One region of the Vibrio japonicus genome, then DNA from elsewhere that is predicted to be linked to it. Evidence: predicted binding sites of a transcription regulator. Region 1 holds the regulator's gene; each other region holds the start of a gene.

Region 1 (3,178 bases):
TACGCGCTCGTCATAAAATTCAGAGGTATTTATGATTATTCCATGGCAACAAATAGCGCCAGACACGTTAGAGAATCTCATCAAAGAGTTTGTCCTGCGCGAAGGGACGGACTATGGAGAACACGAAGTCTCCTTGCAAAATAAGGTTGACCAGATCAAAGCCCAGCTCGAATCGGGTGAAGCCGTGGTGGTGTTCTCCGAACTCCATGAAACCGTTGATATTCAACTAAGGCGACACTTTAAAGAATAGTGTGCAGTGACGTGACCCTAAAGCGTGTTATAGTGGTTTTAATTACAGGTAAGTAACTAACAGACAAGGTTTGTCATGTCAGCAAAACACCCTATTATCGCGGTAACAGGTTCATCTGGTGCCGGTACTACTACGACATCTGAAGCTTTCCGAAAAATGTTCAACATGATGGACGTTAAGCCCGCATGGGTTGAAGGTGACAGCTTCCATCGCTTTACTCGACCAGAAATGGACATAGAGATACGTAAAGCCCGAGACCAAGGGCGGCATATTAGCTATTTTGGACCTCAGGCTAACGACTTCCCCGCATTGGCTGAATTCTTTCGTCAGTATGGCTACGACGGAACCGGACAAGTGCGCCGTTACCTTCATACCTTTGATGAAGCCGTACCGTACAATCAAATGCCCGGAACGTTTACTCCTTGGCAGGAGCTCCCTGAAAACTCTGATGTACTCTTTTACGAAGGGCTTCACGGCGGTGTGGTTGATGGTGACGTCAACGTATCACAGCACGTCGATTTTTTGATTGGTATGGTGCCGATTGTTAACCTAGAGTGGATTCAGAAGTTCGTTCGCGATACGCGTGACCGAGGTCACTCCCGAGAGGCCGTTATGGACTCTATCGTGCGTTCTATGGATGACTACCTCAACTACATTACGCCACAATTTTCTCGGACTCATATTAACTTTCAGCGCGTACCGACTGTCGATACCTCTAACCCGCTAAACGCCAAAGGCATCCCAAGCCTAGATGAAAGCTTCGTGGTCATTCGACTACGCGGTATAACCAACGTGGACTACCCATATCTGCTCGCCATGATAGATGGCTCTTTCATGTCTCGGCATAACACCTTGGTTGTCCCTGGAGGCAAGATGAGCTTTGCGATGGAACTGATTGTCAGACCTATCCTTCAGCAACTCATCGAAACGGGTAAAATTGGCTAAGCGACGTTTCTAAAGCACGATTACTTTTCATACCGTGATCATGTGCACAATTTTGTTTAGGAAATCAGCATGTGTACCCGATTAAAGTCAAGAAATCAGCTTAGAAAAAGGATACTATTTGAAACCGAAACACAAGATAGCTTGCAGCACTTATCAAGTGCTCTTATCCTAGTAAGTCCTAATTTAAGGCTTAGCTAAAACATGGAAAGCGGCAAGCGTACCCTGCAGAGGAAGTGAGATATTATGGTTCTAGGTAAACCTCAAACCGACCCAACATTAGAGTGGTTCCTTTCACACTGTCATATTCATAAGTACCCATCAAAAAGCACGCTGATCCACGCGGGCGAGAAAGCAGAAACTTTGTACTACATTGTTAAAGGTTCTGTTGCAGTACTTATCAAAGACGAAGAAGGTAAGGAAATGATTCTTTCTTACCTAAACCAAGGCGACTTTATCGGTGAACTTGGTCTGTTCGAAGAAGATCAAGAACGTACAGCATGGGTTCGTGCAAAATCTCCTTGTGAAGTCGCGGAAATCTCTTTCAAGAAATTCCGTCAGCTAATTCAAGTTAACCCAGACATTTTGATGCGCCTATCGGCACAGATGGCAAGTCGTCTTCAGGTGACGAGCCAGAAAGTGGGTGACCTAGCGTTCCTAGACGTAACAGGCCGTATCGCTCAAACTCTACTGAACCTAGCAAAACAACCTGATGCGATGACGCACCCAGACGGTATGCAAATCAAGATCACTCGTCAGGAAATTGGACAGATCGTTGGCTGTTCTCGTGAGACAGTAGGCCGTATCCTGAAAATGCTTGAAGAGCAGAACCTAATTTCTGCGCACGGTAAGACAATCGTTGTTTACGGTACTCGTTAATCTCTGATTAACCGAGCAAGAATATAAAAGCCACCAAATGCAAATTTGGTGGCTTTTTCTTTATCCGCCTTCTAAAGAAGGGGGCGACGCCATAACTAAGGCTCGATAGAAGCTATGACGTCTTAAGAACTTGGGTAAGTAACCCTTATTACCAGAGACGTTTGTTAACCGTTGGTGCTTTCGAAGATTTTGTCTGCTGATGCCGCGACAAATCCAGGATAAAGCTCGCCGTTACTCATTGGGTAACGCTTAGCAAACTCGTAAAAGCCGCCCGGTACGATCTCAGTGCCTTCTGTGAACTGTACTGGCACTTTATCTGCCATCGTCGACGATTGCTCTAATAGCACTTCCGGTGAGCCTTTCACTTCGCCACCGAATTCGTTGATATCAAACCCAGCTTGACGAAGGTGATCATTCACCTCTTTGACTTCAGCAAAAGCGTTCAGTTGATTCACACTCACTGTAAAGTGGTTTGCACCGTAACCATGCGCTGCCAGCCATGATGCATATTCGCTCTCTTTTGCCAGAATTTGATAATCGGCAAAGCTAAGATCCCATAAGCGTCCGCCATACAGGAACTCGTGACCTTTTAGCTTATCGGTGTCCAATTGCTCAACGAGCTTAGCTACGATCGCTTGCAGTTCCTCAGAACACTCGTTGACTTTGAGCTCACTGATGAACACTTTTGGCTGTTTCGGATCTGGGTGCTCAAAGTGTTTTGCGACCAGTTTTTTACTTTCAAACTCGTAATCGCCACAAGGCTTATAACCTGCGTCAAGAAACGGTTGAGCTAACGTCGCGATACCCAAAGGCGCTACGTTAAATGTACGTAGAGCGATGTGGTCATTGATCAGTGGTTCATCTTCCTGAAGCAGTTGGTGTACTTGTTCTGCAGAGGGACATAAGCGTTGAATATAGTCATTCCATAACGACTGGAATAAAACATCTGGCGTCATAACGCCTCCTTGTTAAAGGTTGTTTACGGTTATTGGATTATAAAAAAGGCCATCTAATCGACTTGTCCAGAGAATCAATCAGATAGCCTCAAACCTGTGACGTTCTATTTCTTAGTTCTTACAGCTCTACACCCGGGCTTAGCGTCGCTGG
Region 2 (3,178 bases), on a different replicon from region 1:
GTTTCGACACTCAGCTAGTGTTCTAACAATCATGTATTCTTCCTTGTTATGATGCTTTTTTAAAATATTTTGTCGCAACGCTTTCTACTGCATTTTCAAAAATGCTCAGGCCTTGTTCGAGTTCTTGCTCGGTAATCGTCAGTGGACAGAAGAACTTCACAATCTCATCGTCTGGGCCTGCGGTTTCAATCACCATACCCAGTTCAAAACAAGTCTTAGCAATCTCATCCGACAGATCGCCATTGCGACATTCGATACCTATCATCATGCCGCGACCTTTCTGCTGTACAAACAGCTCTGGGTAGCGTTTAACCAAACGCTGAATCGTGTTCGAAACCATCTCTGAACATTGACCAATGTGCGTTGCGAACTGGTCGTTTGCCCAATAGATTTCAAGTGCTTTCGCGGCAGTCACGAAGGCGTGGTTGTTGCCACGAAACGTACCGTTGTGCTCGCCCGGTTTCCACTTATCCAGTTCAGGTTTCAGCAGAACAATGGCCATTGGCAAGCCGTAACCACCGATCGATTTCGATAGCGTCACCATGTCTGGTTTGATGCCCGATGGCTCGAAGCTGAAGAAGGTACCAGTACGACCACAACCTGCTTGAATATCATCAACAATCAGTAAAATGTCGTGCGCTTTACAAAGTTTGCTCAAGCGCTGTAACCATTCATTTGACGCCACGTTCAAGCCGCCTTCACCCTGAACCGTTTCCAGCAGAACCGCCGCTGGCTTATCCATACCGCTTGAGTTATCAGAGAGCATGGTTTCAAAAAATGCCAAACCATCAATGTTCGCGTAACCGTCAAATGGAATACGAGTTACGTTGCTAAGTGGTGCACCGTTACCACCACGGTGATGTTGGTTACCCGTAGCAGCCAATGCGCCCGCGGTACAACCGTGGAAACCGTTGGTGAAAGCAACGATGTTGCTGCGACCCGTTACTTTACGCGCCAATTTCAGCGCAGCCTCGACGGCGTTGGTGCCCGTTGGGCCAGTAAACTGGACTTTGTAATCAAGATCTCTTGGGACAAGGATGTAACGCTGCAGCGACTTGAGAAACATCGCTTTTGCGTCGGAGTGCATATCCAATCCGTGTGTGATGCCGTCGGCTTCAATGTATTCCAATAGTGCTTGCTTAAGGACTGGGTTGTTGTGCCCATAGTTAAGCGATCCGGCACCGGCAAGAAAGTCCAGATAGCGCTCGCCTTGATCAGTTTCTAGCCAGCAACCTTTTGCTTTTTTGAATACCACCGGAAAACTGTTTGAGTATGAACGTACTTGGGATTCTCGTTTTTTAAAAATATCCATGTGAAAGACCGTTATGGCTCCTGTTTATTGAGGATTATTTAAAGGGATGCGATACAAATACTCGGTATCGTGCGTGCCTTTGAAATGTGCTTCTTCGTCTAGGAAAGTACTGACTTCACCACCATTGCCGTTATTGGCATCGAGTTTTTTGAACAATGACCAAGACGCGTCATTGTCTTTCGTGATGGTGGTTTCTACTGCATCGACACCTTGCAGCGATTTGCGCTGTAACAACTGGTCGAGCATTTTGTAAGCCAAGCCTTTACCGCGATAGCGAGGAGAGACAGCCACTTGCCATACGAACAACACATTAGGATCGCTGGGTTTTTTGTAACTTGAGATAAAACCCGCAATGTCTTTGTCTTGCTCTGCAATGATGCAAGTGTCACTGAAATGCGCTGCTTGAAGAAAATTGCAGTACGAAGAGTTCACATCCAATGGCGGGCAGTCTGCAATCAAACCAAAAATCTTGCTTCCATCCGCTCTGCTAGGTTCGCGAAAGTTCCATTTTTTACTTGGGGTCTCACCGATTTCGGGATACATCACCCAAGGCGCTGATGTGATCATATGAAAAAACATTTCCTTTGAACTCTAAACAAATTTCGTATTTATTATGACTCTACAACACCAATTAAAATCAAAATATATCGGCGTTAATGTGACGCAGATCACGCTTAATGAGTAAAAAATACATAAAAAAGGTTAGGACTCTAATCTATTTAGCTATCAATATCTGACAGGAATCGGGAATCGCTCAGGCATGTAGCAGGTTAGTTTCGTGCAAGAATCTGAATTTCCTGCGAATTGCCATACTAACTGGCACGCGAATTTGTTACCGTGCTTCTACGATAAAATAAAGAAACAAACGGATGACTTGCATATGCGCATTTTGATACTTCTCTTGGGGCTGTTTTCTTTTGTCCAGCCGACACTCGCCGAACAAAAGTCATACTCTGAGAGCGATTTGCTCGACCGCCCTTTAATGGAGCGATACATACTCGATGAGCTCAAAGCATTGAGACAGGAGCAACAAGACTTAGAGCGAAAACTGGTCATTCAAATCACCGATCGCGAGCTTTCCGTTGCCGACAAATCACTCAACTACGCCAACGTCACGGTAACGTACTTTTTCTACATCATTGCGGGTGTCGCTTCGTTAATTGCCTTTGTTGGCTGGCAATCTTTGAATGAATTCAAAAGTAATACTAGAGAGATGGCTGACAAACGCCTTGACGCGATTGCCAAAGAGTACGAAAAAAAATTCAGTGTGCTGGAGCGCGATTTGAAGCGTAAGACACGCATCATTAGTGAGAACAACAGAGAAATAGAGAAGATCAACGAGATCCACAACCTGTGGCTGCGTGCGCAAAGCATGCCAACGCCAGAACAGAAGATTGATGTTTACGATGAGATTTTGGGCATTCGCCCAGGGGATTTGGAAGCACTGACGTACAAAGCTGACGCCGCAATGGAAATCAACGAGTACCACTGGGCACTCAGCCTTTCAAACCGAGTGCTTGATCTTGATACAACCAACGGACCTGCACTGTACCAACGTGCGTGTGCCTACTCTCGTCTTGGGGTTGAAGAGCAAGCGATTGAAGATTTGGAGCGCGCGATCGAAGCGAGCCCTTCTATCCGAGACCTGATCAACACAGAGCCTGATTTAGAAGGGCTACACGGTAATCCACGCTTCGATGCACTGCTACATAACGAACACTAAGACTACTGAACCGCTCCGCAAGCTACGCCGCTTGTGGAGCGTTATAATTGCCTAGCAACGCGTCATAGAAGTTGCTGTCGTTGAGCACGCCCACCAGCTTACCATTCTCGACCAGCAGTATTGGTTGACCACTACGCTGCTTA
Region 3 (3,178 bases), 290 kb from region 1:
TAAAAGCTCTTGCTCACGATCAATATCTAATGTTGATGCGGGACAGACTTCTGATAGCTCTGGCTGAGTGTCGTCGAGCCAAAACTCACCAATCGCAACACCTGGAGAGGCGGGTATACCCAAGATAGCTTGTTGTTTTTTCTCTAAGCGCCATGATCCTTGTGTTTGAGCATGGGCAATGATCACAGCAAGCTGAGCAGCCAATGTCACCAAAAAGGATTCTTCCATTTCATCGAACTGACGAGGCTGTTTTTGCTGAACAACGAGCACACCTAATACTTGCTTGCGGTAAATAATCGGCGTTCCGAGAAAGCTTTGGTAAATCTCTTCACCAAGTTCTGAAAAGTATTTGAAGTTTGGATGCTTAGAGGCTTGTGCAAGGTTAAGAGGTTCAGCACTTCGTTTGACTAAACCCACTAACCCTTCATTAAATCGGATATGTATTTTATCGCCTTTGAAGCGCAGCCCTTGCGTTGCCATGAGTTCAAGGCGCTGCATCTCTTCATTGGCCAAATAGACAGTACAACATTCAGTACTCATCGCACTGCATGTTTGCTTAACAAAAATATCTAAAGCTTGATGAACATCTTCAACCTTAGATACTTGTTCAACTATTTCCCTTAGTTGAGAAAGCATGTCTATCCTCTTTTGTGTTTGCGCTTATTCTTCACTTTGCGTTCTTTAAATGGCATCGCCATCGAAGCAAATTCCTTCATTGCACGACGATATACATCACGCTTAAAAGATACCACTTGTCGTACTGGATACCAGTAACTGACCCAACGCCAACCATCGAACTCAGGGGAGCTACCACGTAGCATATTGATTTTAGACTCATCACAATCTAAACGCAGTAGAAACCATTTCTGTTTTTGACCGATACAAACAGGTTTAGAGTCCCAGCGAACAAGACGTTTGGGTAATTTGTACCTTAACCAATGACGACTTGTTGCAACGATTCTCACATCATCCTTTGTAAGACCAACCTCTTCATATAACTCTCGATACATTGCTTCTTCGGGAGTTTCACCTTCATCAATCCCCCCTTGGGGAAATTGCCACGAATGTTGTCCGTATCGCTTAGCCCAGAAGACCTGACCATGGTTGTTACAGATTACAATACCCACATTTAAGCGGTAACCATCGCCATCTATCACTGGCCAACCTCTAATAAAATCTTTATTTACAGTGATTTTTCCACATATCCCCAATAGGAGCAAACTTACTAATGTGATGGAACCAGAAAATATCGCTCAACCCGCTCGAATTGGATAAGTTTCCATCAAAGCATAGGTTATGCACATCAACATGAGACACAGGCCACATTTATTCACCTTTTCTGTGTATAACTATGTGAAGAATTAGAGAGCAAGCGATTACGTCTCGATCGATGTGCCACCTAACTCAACTAACAAAAATGAAACGAAAAATAAAAAACACAATATAAACAACACCATAAAAAGAAATCACTTAAAAACCTTAAGTGAAAATTATACTCTTAAAAAAAGCCAACTCAGATCGGTCAAAGATCAACCAGCAATGTACTTACCCACAAATCAGCTATCAAAATCCTATCTAGTTTGAATAATTCAAGCGGAGATTACCATCAGAAACACTGTTAATTCATACATGTTCACTTATTTGATACTATTTTTCACCACACCCTGTGGATAACCAATGAAAGACGATCCTTTCCTCAAAATGATCAAAGTTCATTCAACCAAAAACAGAGAGATTTCCGCTACAATAGGCGCTGACGATGTTGAGTATAAAGATCATTATGAAAGCAGAGCCAAAGTCCGAAGCAGAACTCATTGAACGCGCGCAACATATTGCCGGGGTGACGTTCGAAGAACTTGCCAAAGAAGCGGGAATACCTGTCCCGCCAGATTTACGAAGGGATAAAGGCTGGGTCGGTCAACTTCTAGAGTGGCACTTGGGAGCAAGCGCCGGAAGTAAACCACAACAAGATTTTGAGCAACTGGGTATCGAGTTAAAAACCATTCCGATTAGCTACACAGGAAAGCCTCTTGAAACGACCTTTGTCTGCGTTGCACCACTTATAGGTGTTCACGGATTGACATGGGAGACCAGCCATGTGCGAAACAAACTCTCTCGAGTACTGTGGATTCCAGTTGAAGGTGAACGCGAAATTCCCCTGGCAGAGCGACGTGTTGGTTCGCCTCTTATTTGGTCACCGACCGAAGAAGAGGAAATGCAACTCAAAACGGATTGGGAAGAACTCATGGAAATGATTGTCATCGGGCAAGTAGAGCAAATTACCGCACGTCACGGTGAAGTCCTGCAACTGAGACCAAAAGCTGCAAACAGTCGAGCCTTAACAGAAGCGTACGGCGCGAGCGGAAAACCGATAAAAACACTGCCTCGTGGTTTTTATTTGCGTACTCAGTTTACCGCTAAGATATTGCAACAAAACTTTGCCTAGTGCATGAGTGAAAGCTCTACATCTTGATACAGAGGACCGTCGCCCGCACCACACTCATCATAAGCGTTATGCAGTCTTAAATACGCACGCTCTACTCCCAATCGAGCCAGTTCTTCTTTGACCTGTTCAAGTGAATCATAATGAATTGGCTCATCATCCACCTTAATGGGTTCAAGTTTATGCTTGTACTCAACTGCCAGTAAATACTGGGACAAATCAGAGCATCCAATAACAAATATTTTCGGAGAGTGGGAACTGCCTTTGTGATGGGCGTGCATCCACTTATCCAATTGCGTCATCTTCATAGCTCACCTCCATCTGGTAATTCTAGTCAATAGCGCAAAAATTGCGAAAATTGTCGACTGCCCCCATTTTTCTGAACCTTGAATACCCTATATTGAAGTGATTATACTCAAAAGAACAAGGAAGGTTTATGCAATACAATAAGTTACCGCACTCTACATTAGAGGTGAGTAAAATCTGCCTTGGCACAATGACATTTGGTGAACAGAACACACAACAAGAAGCTTTTGAGCAGCTAGACTACGCCGTTGAACGTGGCGTCAACTTTATCGACACTGCCGAGATGTACCCAGTCCCTCCGAAAGAGAAAACGCAAGGGCTAACGGAAGAGTACATTGGAAATTGGTTGAAGCATTCAGGGAAGCGCGAGAAAGTCGTCATTGCGACTAAAGTGTCAGGGCCTCGTAATGTACCGTATATTCGCGACAA
Region 4 (3,178 bases), 1.2 Mb from region 1:
ACCATCATTAAGTAGTCCTCGTCGTTTGAGGGTAGCGACGGCATCTTGCGCCGTTTCAAGGCCAGTTTGGGCTTTGGTTTCGAAAAATACAGGGAAAACGCCACGATACAAAGCAGTCAGATTTAACGTGCTTTCATTGCGTGAGAGCGCAAAAATAGGTAAACCCGAACTTAAACGTGAGGTCATCAGCGCAGTTCGCCCTGACTCCGTGAGAGTGATAATACCTTTGATGCCTTTCATGTGGTTTGCAGCATACATGGTCGACATGGCAATGGTTTCTTCACTGTTATCAAAGATCGAATCCAAGCGGTATCCGGAGCGATTAATTGCGGCCATTTTTTCCGCGCCAAGACAAACGTCAGACATAGAGCGCACGGTTTCTACCGGGTATTTACCAGCAGCAGTTTCCCCTGATAGCATTACCGCATCCGTTCCATCCAGTACCGCATTCGCTACGTCCATGACCTCTGCACGTGTTGGCATTGGGTTTTCAACCATTGATTCCATCATTTGAGTGGCGGTAATCACGGTTCGATTCAAGCTTCTGGCTCGTCGAATTAATTGCTTCTGCACGCCCACAAGTTCAGCATCACCAATCTCCACACCCAGATCGCCCCGAGCAACCATCACCGCATCTGACGCCAAAATGATGTCGTCAATATTCTCCTCGTTGGCGACAGTCTCGGCACGCTCCACTTTTGCTACTAAGCGAGTTGTTAAGCCTGCATCTCTCGCGAGTCGACGGGCGTGTTTCATATCTTCGCCATTACGAGGGAAGGAGACAGCCAAATAATCCACTTTTAGCTCAGAGGCGAGTTTGATGTCGTTCTTGTCTTTCTCAGTCAGTGCATCCGCAGACAGGCCGCCGCCTTTTTTATTGATTCCTTTGTTGTTTGATAGTATCCCACCGATCAGAACTCGTGTTCTCACTTCAGTGTTGTTTACCCCAATGACCTGCAATTGGACGCGGCCATCATCGAGTAGCAAGATATCGCCACTAGAGACATCTTGAGGCAGCGCTTTGTAATCTAGACCGACAGAGTCTTTGGTGCCTTGCTCGGGTGCTAGTGCACTATCTAGAATGAAGTTATCACCGACATTAAGTTCGACTTTTCCTTCTTTAAAAGTGGATACTCGAATTTTAGGCCCTTGCAGATCGCCCAAGATAGCCACGTGAGTTCCGAGTTTCGCGGCAATATTACGCACACGAGTTGCTCTTTGTCGGTGGTCGTCAGCTTTCCCGTGAGAGAAGTTCATCCGAACAACGTTGACACCAGCTTCGATCATGGCTTCAAGTACGCCAGGTTTATCGGTTGATGGTCCTAGCGTAGCGACAATTTTTGTTCTTCTTAGAGGTGAGGTCATTCTTAGCTCCTTGAACTATCAAAGCGTGATTAGTTATGAGTGTAGTCTGGTGGCAAAAACAGATATTTATTAACGCAAAAAAATAGAGAACTAAATGTGACAAAGGCAGTACGATTTGATGAACTACACAAAGAATCATGTTTATACGTGACACTTGTCACGGCTGTGTATCAAAGCTCTTCACAATTACTTCGCAAAGTAAAAAAATTAGCCGGTTGTTGATATTCGGAGCATCCTATGTACATGGCTCAACCTGGCCATATTGATCATATCAAGCAGGTCAATGCTGGCCGTGTATATAAACTCATTGATCAAAAAGGCCCTATTTCCCGCATTGATTTGTCTAAAGAAAGTGAACTTGCACCAGCAAGCATTACCAAAATCACTCGAGAACTGATTGAAGCGCACTTAATTCATGAAACGACGGTTCAGGAAGCGATCAGTCGTGGTCGTCCTGCGGTGGGCCTACAAGTGAATAACGAAGGCTGGCAGTTTCTTTCGATGCGTTTAGGTCGCGGTTACCTCACTATCGCTCTACATGAGCTAGGTGGGGATGTACTGATCGATACAAAGATAGACATTCATGAAATTGATCAAGAAGACGTACTGGCTCGCCTGCTGCACGAAATCGATGAGTTTTTCCAAACGTACGCAGACCAACTTGATCGAGTCACTAGTATTGCACTGACGCTGCCAGGTCTGGTGAATTCTGAACAGGGCGTAGTACTGCAGATGCCGCACTACAATGTTGAGAACTTAGCTCTCGGACCAGAAATCTTTAAAGCGACAGGTCTCCCGGTTTTTATTGCGAATGATACACGTGCATGGGCATTGGCAGAGAAGCTGTTTGGTCACTCTAAAGAGAATGAAAACTCAGTTCTTATTTCTATCCATCACGGGGTAGGTGCCGGGATTGTACTCGATGGTCGAGTTCTGCAAGGCCGTCACGGTAACATTGGTGAGCTTGGGCATATTCAAATCGATCCCAACGGAAAGTTATGTCATTGCGGTAATCGCGGTTGTCTTGAAACGGTCGCAAGTTCGCAGGCGATTCGGGACGAAGTCTCAGCGCGTATTGAAAACGGCGAAGCTTCATCGTTATCTGAGCTCGAAGAAATCTCAGTAGAAGACATTTGTGAAGCGGCAGAAAATGGCGACCCGTTAGCGGTTGATGTGATTGAAAAGCTTGGACGTTACTTGGGCTCAGCCATCTCTATCGTGATTAACCTGTTTAACCCAGAGAAAATTTTGATTGGTGGGGCAATCAACCAAGCGAAAGAGGTCCTGTATCCTGCGATTCAAAAATGTATCGAAGAGCAGAGTTTACCTGTTTACCACCGCGATCTTGAGCTGGTGGAATCTCGTTTCTACAAGCAAGCCACTATGCCGGGCGCGGCTTTGATTAAGCAAGCTTTATATGATGGTTTGCTCTTGATGAAAGTCATCGAAGGCTAATCTGACTCCCCTAATTATCTTTTCTTCATAGCGAATTCAATATCATGTTGATAACATGCAACATGATATTGATAGCTTTATCTATACCAAGTTGTATTGTGATTGTGTTGACGCCGCTCTCTAATTCGGCGTCTTCAGAGGATCGAGATAAAATTTATTGGCTTTGGTATTAGTTTTTGTTTTAGTCTTTGGTTAATCTTATTCAGTTTGTAACCCATTGTTAGAGAAGCAGTATGTCTGGAGTTTTAAATACGGTCGATCAGCGAACCAATCTGGTTGGTGAAAACCGCTTAGAGTTGTTGCTATTTAGTCTTAACAGCAGACAAGTCTTTGCCATTAACGTATTTAAGGTACGTGA

What was found. The regulator CRP, encoded in region 1, controls carbon source genes, mostly activating them, when cyclic AMP is high. The targets are predictions, from matches to a motif close to TGTGANNNNNNTCACA.
Region 2: the regulator CRP is predicted to act here: its motif matches at 1,970-1,985, upstream of ectA (diaminobutyrate acetyltransferase).
Region 3: the regulator CRP is predicted to act here: its motif matches at 1,310-1,325, upstream of rppH (RNA pyrophosphohydrolase).
Region 4: the regulator CRP is predicted to act here: its motif matches at 1,512-1,527, upstream of mlc (sugar metabolism global transcriptional regulator Mlc).

What each region holds. Positions count from the first base shown of each region.
Region 1 is NZ_CP102096.1:2,541,255-2,544,432, forward strand. Features, by position in the region: gene NP165_RS12080 (YheU family protein) at 32-250, shown strand; gene NP165_RS12085 (phosphoribulokinase) at 326-1,195, shown strand; gene crp (cAMP-activated global transcriptional regulator CRP) at 1,439-2,071, shown strand; gene NP165_RS12095 (DUF1338 domain-containing protein) at 2,236-3,027, opposite strand; gene astD (succinylglutamate-semialdehyde dehydrogenase) at 3,146-3,178, opposite strand, start outside.
Region 2 is NZ_CP102097.1:895,295-898,472, reverse strand. Features, by position in the region: gene NP165_RS17220 (ectoine synthase) at 1-33, opposite strand, end outside; gene ectB (diaminobutyrate--2-oxoglutarate transaminase) at 47-1,312, opposite strand; gene ectA (diaminobutyrate acetyltransferase) at 1,337-1,879, opposite strand; gene NP165_RS17205 (tetratricopeptide repeat protein) at 2,193-3,035, shown strand; gene choV (choline ABC transporter ATP-binding protein) at 3,058-3,178, opposite strand, start outside.
Region 3 is NZ_CP102096.1:2,247,411-2,250,588, forward strand. Features, by position in the region: gene ptsP (phosphoenolpyruvate--protein phosphotransferase) at 1-636, opposite strand, end outside; gene rppH (RNA pyrophosphohydrolase) at 639-1,157, opposite strand; gene mutH (DNA mismatch repair endonuclease MutH) at 1,781-2,446, shown strand; gene NP165_RS10595 (DUF6482 family protein) at 2,443-2,751, opposite strand; gene NP165_RS10600 (NADP(H)-dependent aldo-keto reductase) at 2,880-3,178, shown strand, end outside.
Region 4 is NZ_CP102096.1:962,818-965,995, forward strand. Features, by position in the region: gene pyk (pyruvate kinase) at 1-1,365, opposite strand, end outside; gene mlc (sugar metabolism global transcriptional regulator Mlc) at 1,603-2,820, shown strand; gene NP165_RS04685 (chemotaxis protein CheV) at 3,054-3,178, shown strand, end outside.